2 regions of the uncultured Bacillus sp. genome follow, and region 1 is predicted to be linked to the other one. Evidence: predicted binding sites of a transcription regulator. Region 1 holds the regulator's gene; the other holds the start of a gene.
What was found. The regulator LexA, encoded in region 1, represses DNA repair genes until DNA is damaged. The targets are predictions, from matches to a motif close to CGAACATATGTTCG.
Positions count from the first base shown of each region.

Region 2: the regulator LexA is predicted to act here: its motif matches at 3,469-3,482, upstream of ruvA (Holliday junction branch migration protein RuvA).

Region 1 is NZ_CATYRA010000002.1:238,905-245,793, forward strand. It holds gene Q5C82_RS04730 (YndJ family protein) at 1-344, shown strand, start outside; gene Q5C82_RS04735 (membrane protein) at 447-761, shown strand; gene Q5C82_RS04740 (poly-gamma-glutamate hydrolase family protein) at 992-1,750, shown strand; gene Q5C82_RS04745 (YndM family protein) at 1,773-2,225, opposite strand; gene fosB (metallothiol transferase FosB) at 2,423-2,845, shown strand; gene Q5C82_RS04755 (hypothetical protein) at 2,921-3,349, shown strand; gene lexA (transcriptional repressor LexA) at 3,739-4,356, opposite strand; gene yneA (cell division suppressor protein YneA) at 4,506-4,823, shown strand; gene Q5C82_RS04770 (recombinase family protein) at 4,842-5,495, shown strand; gene Q5C82_RS04775 (DUF896 domain-containing protein) at 5,559-5,792, shown strand; gene tkt (transketolase) at 5,961-6,889, shown strand, end outside.
Region 2 is NZ_CATYRA010000004.1:288,281-295,169, forward strand. It holds gene Q5C82_RS09215 (phosphotransferase) at 1-197, opposite strand, end outside; gene iolG (inositol 2-dehydrogenase) at 434-1,528, shown strand; gene Q5C82_RS09225 (MFS transporter) at 1,541-2,848, shown strand; gene bofC (sporulation cell-cell signaling protein BofC) at 2,896-3,408, shown strand; gene ruvA (Holliday junction branch migration protein RuvA) at 3,547-4,152, shown strand; gene ruvB (Holliday junction branch migration DNA helicase RuvB) at 4,163-5,167, shown strand; gene Q5C82_RS09245 (DUF2905 domain-containing protein) at 5,160-5,360, shown strand; gene queA (tRNA preQ1(34) S-adenosylmethionine ribosyltransferase-isomerase QueA) at 5,390-6,418, shown strand; gene tgt (tRNA guanosine(34) transglycosylase Tgt) at 6,445-6,889, shown strand, end outside.

The DNA.
Region 1 (6,889 bases):
AAAACGAAACCATTTTTACCGCTCTATATTCAGTGTATCGTTCAAATGGAGAAGGGTATATGAACATTTCTCTACCGCTTCCATTCAGCAGTATGACAGGCATTTTAAAACCTTATCATCATCATGAGAAGCTGGTTTTGACAAGCAGGCGGAGAAAAAGCGGAGCCGGGGATGAGGGGATTTATCTGCAAACAAGAGCGGGAACTTGTCCGCTGCCTTTATCTGAAACCTTTCTGATAGAAGCTATGCAGGACAACAAATTAACCGCTGTTCATCACATGTGGCTGTTTGGAATAAAATTTCTAACTGTACATTACATCATTACATATTGTCCGTCCAAATGAAAGAACCTAACACAAAGAAGAGGATTCGTCAGCCAGTTGCTTAGTGAGCAGATCAGCGACATTGCAATTCTGCGCCGCATCTAGATGGGAAAGGAAGGTTTAATGATGTTTTATATCAGTTGTTTTCTGATTCTTTGGCTGACTGCGGGATTTACAGTGGGAATGAAACAAGTGTATGTCGATCAGCTGTTTGATAAAGACATAACCGAAAGACTGGAAAAAGAAGCGGGTGATCATACGCACGCTGACCGGATGATCAAACAGCGTGCCCTTTACATTGCAACAGTGACATTAAGCGGGTTTATCGCTGTTTATGATGAAGTGAAAACAATCCCGCAAAGGCGAAAAATAAGAAAAATTGAAAAAAACATCATGAAACTGAATAAAGAAAAGAAACAAAGAATGAAACGAAAATAAAAATGCACAGGCCAAAGGGCAGGTGCGTTTTTTTGTTTGATATGGGAATTGAGAAAAAGGCAGTTGGTGCCAATTTACTTTTATAAATTCAGAAATGGGAAGAACAGCGCCCGGGCTAATGGTATATAATATTGTGAATTTAACAAAAATTTAACAAGGAGGACGAGAAATTCGTGCTAAAGCCTCAAAGAAACCGACATCCTGTTGATTTGGACTTAGAGGCGGAGTAGATGAAACCGGCCAAAGTATCCCTGCTCCGCCGTTTGCTCCATTCCTTGAAGCATGTTGATTGTAACATAGCCAAACGTTTTCCATCAACTCTTAAAATTGTAAAAATATTGTTTATTTTTATGGTATTTACTCCGATTTCTTCAATATATGCTGAAGATGTATATCAGAATTTTGAGGAATTAAAAAACAATGAAGATCCTTCTGATTACGGCATTGTTACGAAAGAAACCGGCAGCCCTCTTCTTGTTTTAGCCATTCACGGAGGAGGTATTGAAGGCGGGACAAGTGAAATAGCGAGAGAGCTCAGCAAAGAGTACTCGTTGTATTTATTTGAAGGCTTAAAATCGTCAGGAAACTCAGTGCTGCATCTTACGAGCACGCATTTTGATGAGCCTCGGGCCCTGAAAATGACGGGAAGTCATGAATATGTCATTTCATTGCACGGATATGCAGAAGAAGATCAGCAGATCGAAGTCGGCGGTACAGATCGCGTAAGAGCGGCAGATTTAGTTGAAAAACTGCAAAATGCCGGTTTTCCTGCTGTATTGCTCGGTATGGATCATCCGCATGCAGGCGTAAGTCCGAATAACATCGCAAATAAATCAAAAACAGGTTTGAGTATCCAGTTAGAAATGAGCACAGGTTTTAGAAAATCTTTGTTCGGCGTTTTTTCTTTAAAAAGCAGATCTGTTACTCAAAATGAGAGGTTTTATGATTTTACAGAAGTGATGTCCCGTTTTATCAATAATAGCTACTGAAAAATAGGAGGCGCTAAGCCTCCTATTCCTCATGCTTCTCATTCGTAACGTCAGGAAACAGCTCATCTGCGGCTTCTGTTTGATACTGTAGAGTGTTATCCCTGGCTGACAGTTCATTTCGGAAGGTTTCATCCAGCACATTTTTTAGCAGATACCGATGAAAAAAGTATTCAAAAACAGTAAGACAGGCAGCGGAAAGTAGAGCAGCTGCAAACGGTGGGAAATCATTTCTTGTTTGGGTTAAAACAAAGACCCAAAGAATAACGAATGAAAGCCCAAAGTCAGCTAATGAAGCTGTAATATTGTTTGTGCGGGGAAGGACGAGCATGTCACCGGATAGATAGGAAACAAAACCTAGGAAAAGTGCAATAAACATCACACTTAAAAAGGGCGCGTGATAGACTCTGTCCAAAATCACATATAAAAGGGCGAGAGTGAAAGCAACCTTTGAAGCAAGAGCAATGATATGTTTCATTTGACCACCTAAATTGTTATTTTTGAAGAAAACCCTTAGCTGTAAACAAATTATCAAAAACATAAGTAATTCAATTCGACAGTCATTATTGTAAACAATCCGATGTTGTTTACACTGGTATTTTTTGCTGACTGCATGAAACTTTTTTGGGAAAAAGTCGTACATATGGATGATCAGCTTTCAAGGGGGAATGATTTGTGAAGATAAAAGGAATCAATCACTTATTATTTTCAGTTTCTCATCTGTATACATCAATTGATTTTTATCAAAAAGTGTTTGATGCCAAGCTTCTGGTTAAGGGAAAAACAACAGCATATTTTGATTTAAATGGCATCTGGCTTGCGCTTAATGAAGAACCTGGCATTCCGAGAAATGACATTATGGCGTCTTACACCCATATTGCATTTACTATTGAAGATCATGAGTTTGAGGAAATGTCAGCAAGATTAAAAAGGCTTCATGTCAATATTCTGCCTGGCAGAGAACGAGATGAACGCGATCGAAAATCAATTTATTTTACCGATCCAGACGGTCACAAATTTGAATTTCATACAGGAACCCTTCAAGACAGGCTTCGTTATTATAAACAGGATAAAACACATATGGATTTTTATGATTGAACGACCTCTTGATATTACACAGAACATATACATAAATCTTATGTAAGGTTAAAATATGGTAAAGGAGGGATGTGATTGAAAATAAAAATCTTAGGCTTAACAGCAGTTTTGATGTGTTTTTTTGGCAATGCCAGTCCCCATGCGTCAGCTTTAGATTTTGATCACAAAACAGACTTTATTTTAAATGACAGCACAAAATCGTTTGTTCTGGAAAATATCAGTGATGTTCCGGCGATCGACTATATTTTAGGCTATCAGTTTACGATCTTGGGAGCCAATACTTGTTCAGTTGAGATTAAACTTCAGCGAATGAGGCTTACGGGAGAATATACCACACTGAGCACGAAGCAATTCAGCGGCAGCTGGTTTGATTTTAGTGCTCAGGATAAGGTTTCTATCGATCCATTTCACCGATACCGTATATTTGCAGAAGAACACTCAGAAAACTGCACAAGTGTTCGGGTAAAGGGCAGTTATGGTATACAGTATTTACATTTTGATTGAAGCTCACGTTGATCAAGAAAAGTGAGCTGTTTTTTTAGAAATGTTGAACCAACTATACTGTGTACTAAATTTTCATTAAATTTCAATTGCCGCGCTCCTTAAATAACATGAAGCTGCATCATTCCACGACCTAAGAAAATGAAACATTTTTAAGGAGATAACGTCTAATGTGTTAAACGGACAATATTTTTATAAAAGTTTCCTGAAGGAAAGAAAATTTCTTGACTTCAACAATTGTTTGGTGGATAATTATGGTGTAAACATGATGTTCTTTTTCCTCCTATTCAGGCTCGCACCCAAAAGTCAGGGCGAGCCTGCTTTTTTGTACAATAAACCCCCTCTCCGTAAAGGAAGAGGGGGTTATTTCATGCATTTGATAGATCAATAGGTTAATGGACGGTTCTGAACACGCCAATCACTTTCCCTAGAATGCTGACATTCTGCAAGATGATAGGTTCCATCGTTGGGTTTTCAGGCTGTAAGCGAATGTGAGTATCCTCTTTATAGAAACGTTTTACCGTAGCTTCATCATCTTCTGTCATCGCAACTACAATTTCCCCGTTGTTCGCTATATTTTGCTGTTTAACGATGACATAATCCTTATCGAGAATACCAGCATCAATCATACTGTCTCCCATTATCTCCAGCATAAATACATGCTCGTCCGGAGGAACCATACGGTCAGGAAGCGGAAAATATTCTTCAATATTTTCTACTGCTGTAATAGGAGATCCCGCCGTGACTTTCCCGATGACCGGTACATTAACGACCTGACTTTGCGGAATGTCTACTTCTTCATCAAGTATTTCTATTGCTCTAGGTTTTGTCGGATCCCGTCTGATCAGCCCTTTTGTTTCCAAACGGGCCAAATGGCCGTGGACAGTTGAACTGGACGCAAGCCCAACAGCCTCTCCGATTTCTCTCACGGAAGGCGGATATCCTTTTGATTTAACCTCTGCTTTAATAAAACGGAGGATATCAAGTTGCCTTTTTGATAGCTTCGTCATTTTTCGCACCTCAAAACGTCGATTTTAAGAAGATTATAGCATGATTTTCCTTACAGTACAAACATAGGTTCGAAAAAACAATTGACAGAAACGTTTGTTCGTATATACTGAAATTATAAAAAAGCGAACAAACATTCCTGTTGGAGGTTATGGTCATGAGTAAAGAATCTATTATTTTTGTCGGTCTATTCTCAGTGATTTTGAGCGCGGTTATCCTTTTGCTGTCATATACAAGCAGCGGTCAGGAGCTTAATCAGTATGCTAAAATAAAAGTCCAGCAAGGCGACACACTTTGGTCAATTGCTGATCAGGTAGCAGATACAAAAAAGATAAACAAAAACGATTTTATTGAATGGGTAGCTGATAAAAATCATCTGCAGACGTCTGATATCCAGCCGGGAGATGAGTTGGTGATTCCATTGAAAAAGAAGCATCAGGATGCATATGAATTGGCAACTGTAAGATAGAGAGGAAAGATAGAAAAAATGAAAGCACTCATATATGCCCGCGTAAGCACAAATAAAGAACAGCAGGAAACATCATTAAAGCGGCAGATGGAGGAGCTAACGGCCATTGCAGCCGAGAACGGCATGGAAGTCGTCAAAGTAATTTCTGAAAAAGCCAGCGGATATGAAATTGATCGGGACGGTGTATTTGAGCTGCTTGATGAGATCAAGAATTCGGGAATCGATGTTATTTTGGTTCAGGATGAGACTAGGCTCGGCCGGGGAAATGCAAAAATCGCCCTGCTCCATTGTATCTACAGAGAAGGTGTGCAAGTCTATACAACGGCTCACAGAGGTGAACTGGAGTTATCGGAGGCTGACTCGATGGTGCTGGAGATCGTCAGCATAGTGGAAGAGTATCAGCGAAAAATTCACAACATGAAAATCAAGCGGGGAATGAAGCGTGCAGTAAAAAACGGTTTTAAACCGCAAAAAAACCTGAAAAACCAACATGAAAACAGCGGAAAAGAAAGAATAGAGGTCCCAATCTCAGAGATCGTCCGCCTAAGAGCGAATAAACTGACGTTCGCAGAAATTGCGGCAACGCTAAGAGGGTTTGGCTATGATGTGTCTAAAGCGACCGTCCACCGGCGGTATCAGGAATACATAGAGAATGATGAGACAGCCGAGTGAATCAGTTGTAAAACTCTTTTTGATCTAGTACTATATAGACAAAATGCAATAAAGGAGTTTAACATGATTTCAAACGCTAAAATTGCCAGAATTAATGAACTTGCTGCTAAAGCCAAAGCTGGCGTTATGACAGAAGAGGAAAAAGCCGAACAGCAAAGGCTCCGTCAAGAGTACTTGAAAGGTTTTCGCTCTTCTATGAAAAACACGTTAAAAAGTGTGAAAATCATTGACCCAGAAGGCAATGATGTAACACCAGAAAAGCTAAAAAAAGAACAAAGAAATAACAAACTTCACTAATATGAGAGGAATACGGAAATATCGTATTCCTCTTTTGCATATACTATGAGCAAAACTCTTATGTGACAAAATTCAACAAGTTTCTCTCGAATTTAAGCTGAAACAGTTGAGAAAAAGTCGTCAGACATTTATGATGTAAGGGTACAACACATAAGGAAGGGGATTTTTATGGATACAATTGAAAAGAAATCAGTTGCTACCATTCGCACACTCTCAATAGACGCTATTGAAAAAGCAAATTCTGGTCACCCAGGGATGCCAATGGGGGCCGCTCCAATGGCATACACGCTGTGGACAAAATTTATGAACGTTAGTCCGGCAAACCCTGGCTGGTTTAACCGTGACCGTTTTGTTTTATCTGCTGGACACGGGTCAGCACTTTTATACAGCATGCTTCATTTAAGCGGATTTGATCTTAGCATCGAAGATCTTAAGGGATTCCGCCAGTGGGGCAGCAAAACACCTGGACATCCGGAATTCGGGCATACTGCCGGTGTGGATGCGACAACTGGTCCGCTCGGGCAAGGAATTGCCATGGCGGTCGGAATGGCTATCGCTGAACGCCATTTAGCGGAAACATACAACCGCGATTCATTTAACGTAGTCGATCATTATACATACAGTATTTGCGGTGATGGTGATTTAATGGAAGGCATTTCTTCTGAAGCCGCTTCACTCGCAGGCCATCTTCAGCTTGGCCGTCTGATCGTATTATACGATTCTAATGACATCTCTCTCGATGGAGATCTCGACCGTTCATTCTCTGAAAACGCGAAACAGCGTTTTGAAGCAATGAATTGGGAAGTTCTTTATGTTGAGGATGGAAACAACATCGAAGAATTAACAGCAGCTATCGAAAAAGCACGCCAAAATGAAAAGAAACCTACATTAATTGAAGTGAAAACGACAATCGGTTTCGGTTCACCTAACCGTGCCGGCACATCCGGTGTTCACGGTGCTCCGCTTGGTAAAGAGGAAAGCAAGTTAACAAAAGAAGCTTACGCGTGGACGTATGAAGAAGATTTCTACGTACCGTCAGAAGTATATGAGCATTTTGCTGCAGCGGTTAAAGAATCAGGAGAGAAAAAAGAACAAGA
Region 2 (6,889 bases), on a different contig from region 1:
TTGACGGCTGTCGCTTGATACTCCGGAAAAAATACTTTCAGCGCCATTTTTCGATCGCCTTCTGTTAAGGCAAACACATAGGCGCTTCTTCCCTTGCCGATTAGTGTTAATTCCTCAGATTTTTCTTTGACTTTATCAAATCTGCTGTTCTTGCGGTATATGACTGAATGGGCCAGTGCCTCTGCTTTTGTCAGCATTTCATTCACCTTCTTTGCTCTATTTTATGCAGTTGTTTATAGGAAAATCATAAACTGTTCAGGAAAAAGAGCCTAATTCTAGTGTATCTGGTCTTGAAGAAGAAGGCTACCTATAAGCATTAATTGTGATAAAAGAGACATAGAGCGATCATTTCCATTCTTGAAAAGCGCTTACAAATGGGATAGTATTAATTTAAAATAAAGCGCTTTCGTGAATATTCAAGGGGGAACTAGCCATGACAAAACAGATTGTGACAGGGATTATCGGTGCAGGGCGCATCGGCAAACTTCATGTTCAAAATATACGCCGGATTCCTCATATGAAAATAAAAGCAGTCTCTGATATTCAGGTAAGCCGTATAAAAAGCTGGGCCGACAGTCATCAGATTGAATACATAACCTCTGATTATCGTGAGTTATTACATGACCCGGATATTGACGCTGTTTTTATTTGCTCACCGACAGCCGTACATGCACAGATGATAAGAGAAGCAGCCGAGGCAAAAAAGCATATTTTTTGTGAGAAGCCCGTCAGTTTCTGTCTCGACGAAACAAAAGAAGCGCTTGCGGCTGTCCGGAAACACGGGGTTGCACTCCAAGTCGGATTCAACCGCCGTTTTGATCCTCATTTTAAGAAAATCAAAACAATTGTTGAAAATGGTGAAATCGGTACGCCTCATTTATTAAAAATCACGTCGCGGGACCCAGAGCCCCCGAATATAGATTATGTCCGTACTTCAGGCGGCTTGTTTATGGATATGTCGATCCATGATTTTGATATGGCCAGGTATATTATGGGAAATGAAGTGACGGAAGTGTATGCAAAAGGGGCGGCTCTGGTGAATCCCTCTTTTGCAGAGCTGGGCGATATTGATACGGCTGTCATTACACTGACTTTTGAAAACGGTGCCATGGCTGTGATTGACAACAGCCGCCAAGCTGTGTATGGATATGACCAGCGGGTCGAGGTTTTCGGAACGAAAGGCTCTGCAGCGGCGGACAACAGCAGGCCGACGACGGTTGAAGTGTCAACTGCTGATTTTGTGATGAAGGATAAACCGCATTTCTTTTTCCTTGAACGTTATAAGGATGCGTATGAGGAGGAGATTCTTCGGTTTGCAGAAGCGATCGAAACAAACCGGGAAACTGCCTGCACCGGCAATGACGGTTTTCAGGCGGAACGGATCGCCAGAGCGGCACAGCAATCGCTTGCTTTTGGCATGCCTGTCAGTATTGAGCATACTGAAAAAAAGTCGCATTTTGACCAAACGGGATTACAATTCAGCAAGCTTGGGTATAGAACCTCCATTGATACTTTAGAAAAAAAGTAGGCGGTGGAGAAAATGAATACAGGACATGCTAAAGGAAATGTTTTGAATAAAATCGGAATTCCTTCTCACATGGTTTGGGGTTATATTGGCGTTGTCATCTTTATGGTTGGAGACGGGCTCGAACAAGGCTGGCTGTCTCCTTTTCTCGTTGATCATGGTCTCAGCATGCAGCAATCCGCATCGTTATTTACCATGTACGGCATTGCTGTCACCATCTCGGCTTGGCTTTCAGGCACGTTTGTCCAAACTTGGGGGCCAAGAAAAACGATGACTGTCGGCTTGCTTGCATTTATCCTCGGTTCGGCCGCTTTTATCGGCTGGGCGATTCCTCATATGCATTATCCGGCACTCTTAGGCAGCTATGCACTTAGAGGCTTAGGATATCCGCTGTTTGCATACTCTTTTCTCGTGTGGGTGTCATACAGCACCTCTCATCATATTCTCGGAAAAGCCGTCGGCTGGTTTTGGTTTATGTTTACGTGCGGCCTTAACGTGCTCGGGCCGTTCTATTCCAGCTATGCGGTTCCGGTCTTTGGAGAAATCAATACGCTTTGGAGCGCTTTACTGTTTGTGGCGGCAGGCGGATTCCTCGCCCTGTTTTTTAACAAAGATAAATTTACACCGGTACAAAAACAAGATCAGCCGAAATGGAAAGAACTGTCGAAGGCATTTACAATTATGTTTGAAAACCCTAAAGTCGGCATCGGCGGTGTGGTCAAGACGATTAATGCTATAGGACAATTCGGATTTGCCATCTTTCTCCCTACTTATTTAGCGCGTTACGGGTATTCCGTTTCGGAATGGCTGCAAATATGGGGGACGCTGTTTTTTGTGAATATTGTGTTTAATCTCATTTTCGGTGCAGTCGGAGATAAACTTGGCTGGCGCAATACCGTGATGTGGTTTGGCGGTGTCGGGTGCGGGATTTTTACTCTGGCGCTTTATTACACGCCTCAGTTGATCGGGCATCAGTATTGGGTGCTGATGATTATCGCTTGCTGTTACGGTGCGGCATTGGCTGGCTACGTGCCATTAAGCGCGCTTTTGCCGACGCTTGCACCTGATAATAAAGGTGCTGCCATGTCAGTGTTGAATCTGGGATCTGGTTTATGTGCGTTTATCGCGCCGGGCATCGTAAGTCTTTTCATTGGACCGCTCGGTGCAGGCGGGGTTATTTGGATCTTTGCGTTATTGTATTTTTTCAGCGCTTTTCTGACACAATTCTTGACGATTTCTGAGAAAAGTGCCGATATGTATACGGAGGAACGGTTTGTCAGAGAAAACGTGCAAACAAATTTTGAGAAAACGGTTAAGCAGTAGCCTCTTTGGTCAAACTAGTCATAAACGTGTGCAAAGAGGTGTAGAGGGTGAAACGATTCAGCACGGCGTATCTTTTGCTGGGCATTCTTTGCTCAGTAGTAGCATTTCTAATAGGTGCTCCTCCCCGCGCGCTTGGGGCGGAAGTGGAGCACTATGAACCGCTGCAGGTGCATGTGCAGCTTGAGAAAGTGTACTTGGACGGAGATGTCAGCATTGAACATAAACGTGAAAAAGTGCTTTCTATGGATGATTTTTGGGCAGCCTATGCCGGCTGGACGCTTGTCGAACAAAAAAAGGGATATGTGCTCTTCAGGAAGCAAATGGACGATATTTCTCCGCTCAGTAAGGTAAATGGGTATATCGGTGTATCGGACAATGGAGTGATCTCCACTTTTCATGGTCGGCCTGAGTCAGCTTCCGAACCGATTCAGTCTTTTTTTCAAATTGATCTAGAAAGGCTGGAAAGCCATATGCAAAAAAATCTGCTGAAAGGCATTCCATTTCGGACAAAAGCGGAGTTTGAGGATGTCATAGAACATATAAAGACATACAGCGGATAACGTCCGCTGATTGAAGACATGTAATCATGTCTTTTTTTTCGTGGGAGAATGAGAGAGAAGCGAACGTATGTTAACTTTTCTATAAGACTTTGGCTGTTTTTATGGTACAATGAAGAACAGTCAAAGAGGTGAATTTGCGTGATCGAATTTGTTAAAGGCACGATTGATTATGTATCTCCCCAATATATTGTGATAGAGAACGGCGGCATTGGCTATCAGATTTTCACGCCGAATCCGTTTATATATAAGGAGAGAAACCAAGAAACGATTTTTACGTACCATCATATCAGAGAGGATGCTTTTTCGCTCTACGGTTTTTCAACAAGAGAGGAGAAGGCGCTCTTTACAAAACTTTTAAACGTGACCGGAATCGGTCCAAAAGGCGCACTCGCCATCTTGGGCTCAGGTGATCCGGGAGCGGTAATCCAAGCGATTGAAAATGAAGATGAAGCCTTTTTGGTCAAGTTTCCTGGTGTAGGAAAGAAAACCGCGCGCCAGATTATTCTTGACTTAAAAGGAAAACTCGCTGATGTTGTGCCTGAAATGATTGAAAATCTGTTTAATCATGAAGAAAGGCTTGAAAAACAAACAGCAGAAACAGCTCTCGAAGAAGCGCTAGAGGCCCTCAGGGTTCTCGGATATGCTGAAAAAGAAATTAAAAAGGTGCTTCCTCACTTAAAAGAAGATACTGGACTCACAACAGACCAATATGTGAAAAAAGCATTACAAAAACTATTGAAGTAAGGTGATGTTCATGGATGAACGGCTCGTCTCAAGTGAAGCAGACAACCATGAATCAGTGATAGAGCAAAGCCTGAGGCCGCAAAATTTGGCGCAGTATATTGGGCAGCATAAGGTGAAAGAAAATTTGCGAGTGTTTATAGATGCGGCAAAAATGAGACAGGAGACGCTTGATCATGTTCTTCTGTACGGGCCGCCCGGACTCGGGAAAACAACTCTTGCTTCCATCGTTGCCAATGAAATGGGAGTGGAATTGCGTACGACATCTGGGCCTGCGATTGAAAGGCCTGGTGATCTGGCTGCCATATTAACGGCGCTGGAGCCGGGAGATGTATTATTTATTGATGAAATACATAGGCTTCATAGATCGATTGAAGAGGTGCTATATCCTGCGATGGAAGACTTTTGTCTGGATATTGTGATCGGTAAAGGCCCTTCTGCCCGCTCGGTCCGGCTCGATCTTCCTCCTTTTACGCTGGTAGGCGCAACGACGAGGGTAGGGCTTTTGACGTCGCCGTTAAGAGATCGATTCGGCGTAATGTCTCGCCTTGAGTACTATACGCAAGAAGAGCTGGCGGACATTGTCACAAGAACTGCTGATGTATTCGAAGTTGAAATTGATAAACCGTCTGCTCTCGAAATCGCGAGGCGATCAAGAGGGACGCCCCGCGTAGCGAACCGCCTGCTGAGAAGGGTCCGGGATTTCGCTCAGGTACTGGGTGACAGCCGGATCACGGAAGAGATTTCACAGGATGCGCTGGAACGGCTGCAGGTTGACCGTCTCGGTTTGGATCATATTGATCACAAGCTGCTGATGGGCATGATCGAAAAATTTAACGGCGGCCCGGTGGGTCTCGATACCATTTCAGCCACGATTGGCGAAGAACCGCATACGATTGAAGACGTGTACGAACCGTACCTCCTGCAAATCGGATTTATTCAAAGAACGCCGCGGGGAAGGATCGTGACACCGGCCGTTTATCATCATTTCCAAATGGAGGCTCCCCGATATGACTGAATTCCCTAAGATCATTATGATTCTTGGAGCTGTTTTGCTTATCATCGGAGCAGTATTGCATTTTGTCGGCAAGATGCCGGGAGATATTTTTGTGAAAAAAGGAAATGTCACGTTTTTCTTCCCGGTTGTCACTTGTATCATCATAAGTGTGGTATTATCAATTTTGCTTAATCTTTTCGGCAGAATGAAATAACAAAAGACTAGAATAAAGGTGAAATTATCATGAAAGTCGATTTATTTGATTTTGAATTACCGGAACGTTTAATTGCACAAGTGCCGTTGGAGCAGCGTGATGCTTCAAGGCTGATGGTGCTTGATAAACATACAGGAGAGCTGACTGACAGCTCGTTTAAACACATTATCAGCTTCTTTAAAGAAGGAGATTGTCTTGTACTGAACAATACCCGTGTGCTGCCTGCACGGTTATTCGGCACAAAAGAGGATACCGGCGCGAAAGTGGAACTGCTTTTGCTGAAACAGGAAGCTGGTGACAGGTGGGAAACACTTGCCAAACCGGCGAAACGAGTAAAAAAAGGAACCGTTGTGACATTTGGAGACGGAAGGTTGAAGGCTGTCTGCACGGAAGAGCTTGAGCATGGCGGCAGAAGAATGGAATTCCAGTATGACGGTATTTTCTACGAAGTGCTGGAATCCCTTGGAGAGATGCCGCTCCCGCCATATATTAAAGAACAGCTTGATGACAGAGAGCGCTACCAGACCGTGTATTCTAAAGAAATCGGCTCTGCGGCCGCGCCTACTGCAGGCCTTCACTTCACGGAAGAAATCTTGCAGCAATTGAAAGACAAAGGTGTGCAAATCGAGTTCATCACTCTGCACGTAGGCCTTGGAACGTTTCGCCCTGTGAGTGCCGATGATGTTGAAGAGCATAATATGCATGCGGAGTTTTATCAAATGTCAGAAGAAACGGCTGCAGCCTTAAACAAAGTAAGGGAAAATGGCGGCCGGATTATTTCCGTCGGCACGACATCGACACGCACGCTTGAAACGATTGCCGGGGAACATGACGGGCAATTTAAAGCTTCAAGCGGCTGGACATCTATTTTTATATATCCGGGCTATGAATTTAAAGCCATTGACGGAATGATTACAAACTTCCATTTGCCGAAATCGTCATTGATTATGCTGGTGAGCGCGCTTGCTGGTAGAGAAAACGTTCTGCGCGCTTATAATCATGCGGTGGAAGAGGAATACCGTTTCTTCAGCTTCGGAGACGCGATGCTGATTTTATAATTTAAGAACAGGAGGCCTCATCAAAAGTGGCTGAACAACCAATACGCTATGAATTTATAAAAGAATGTAAACAAACAGGAGCGCGGCTGGGCATAGTGCATACTCCACACGGCTCCTTTGAAACACCAGTTTTTATGCCGGTTGGCACACTGGCGACAGTCAAAACGATGTCACCTGAAGAGCTGAAAGCAATGGATGCGGGCATTATTTTAAGCAACACTTATCACCTATGGCTCCGCCCGGGTCACGATATTGTCAAAGAAGCGGGCGGGCTCCATAAATTTATGAACTGGGACCGCGCGATTTTAACAGATTCAGGCGGTTTTCAGGTCTTTTCTCTAAGCAAGTTTCGTAATATAGAGGAAGAGGGCGTTCATTTCCGCAATCATTTAAATGGAGACAAGCTGTTTTTATCTCCGGAAAAAGCGATGGAGATCCAAAACACACTCGGCTCTGATATTATGATGGCGT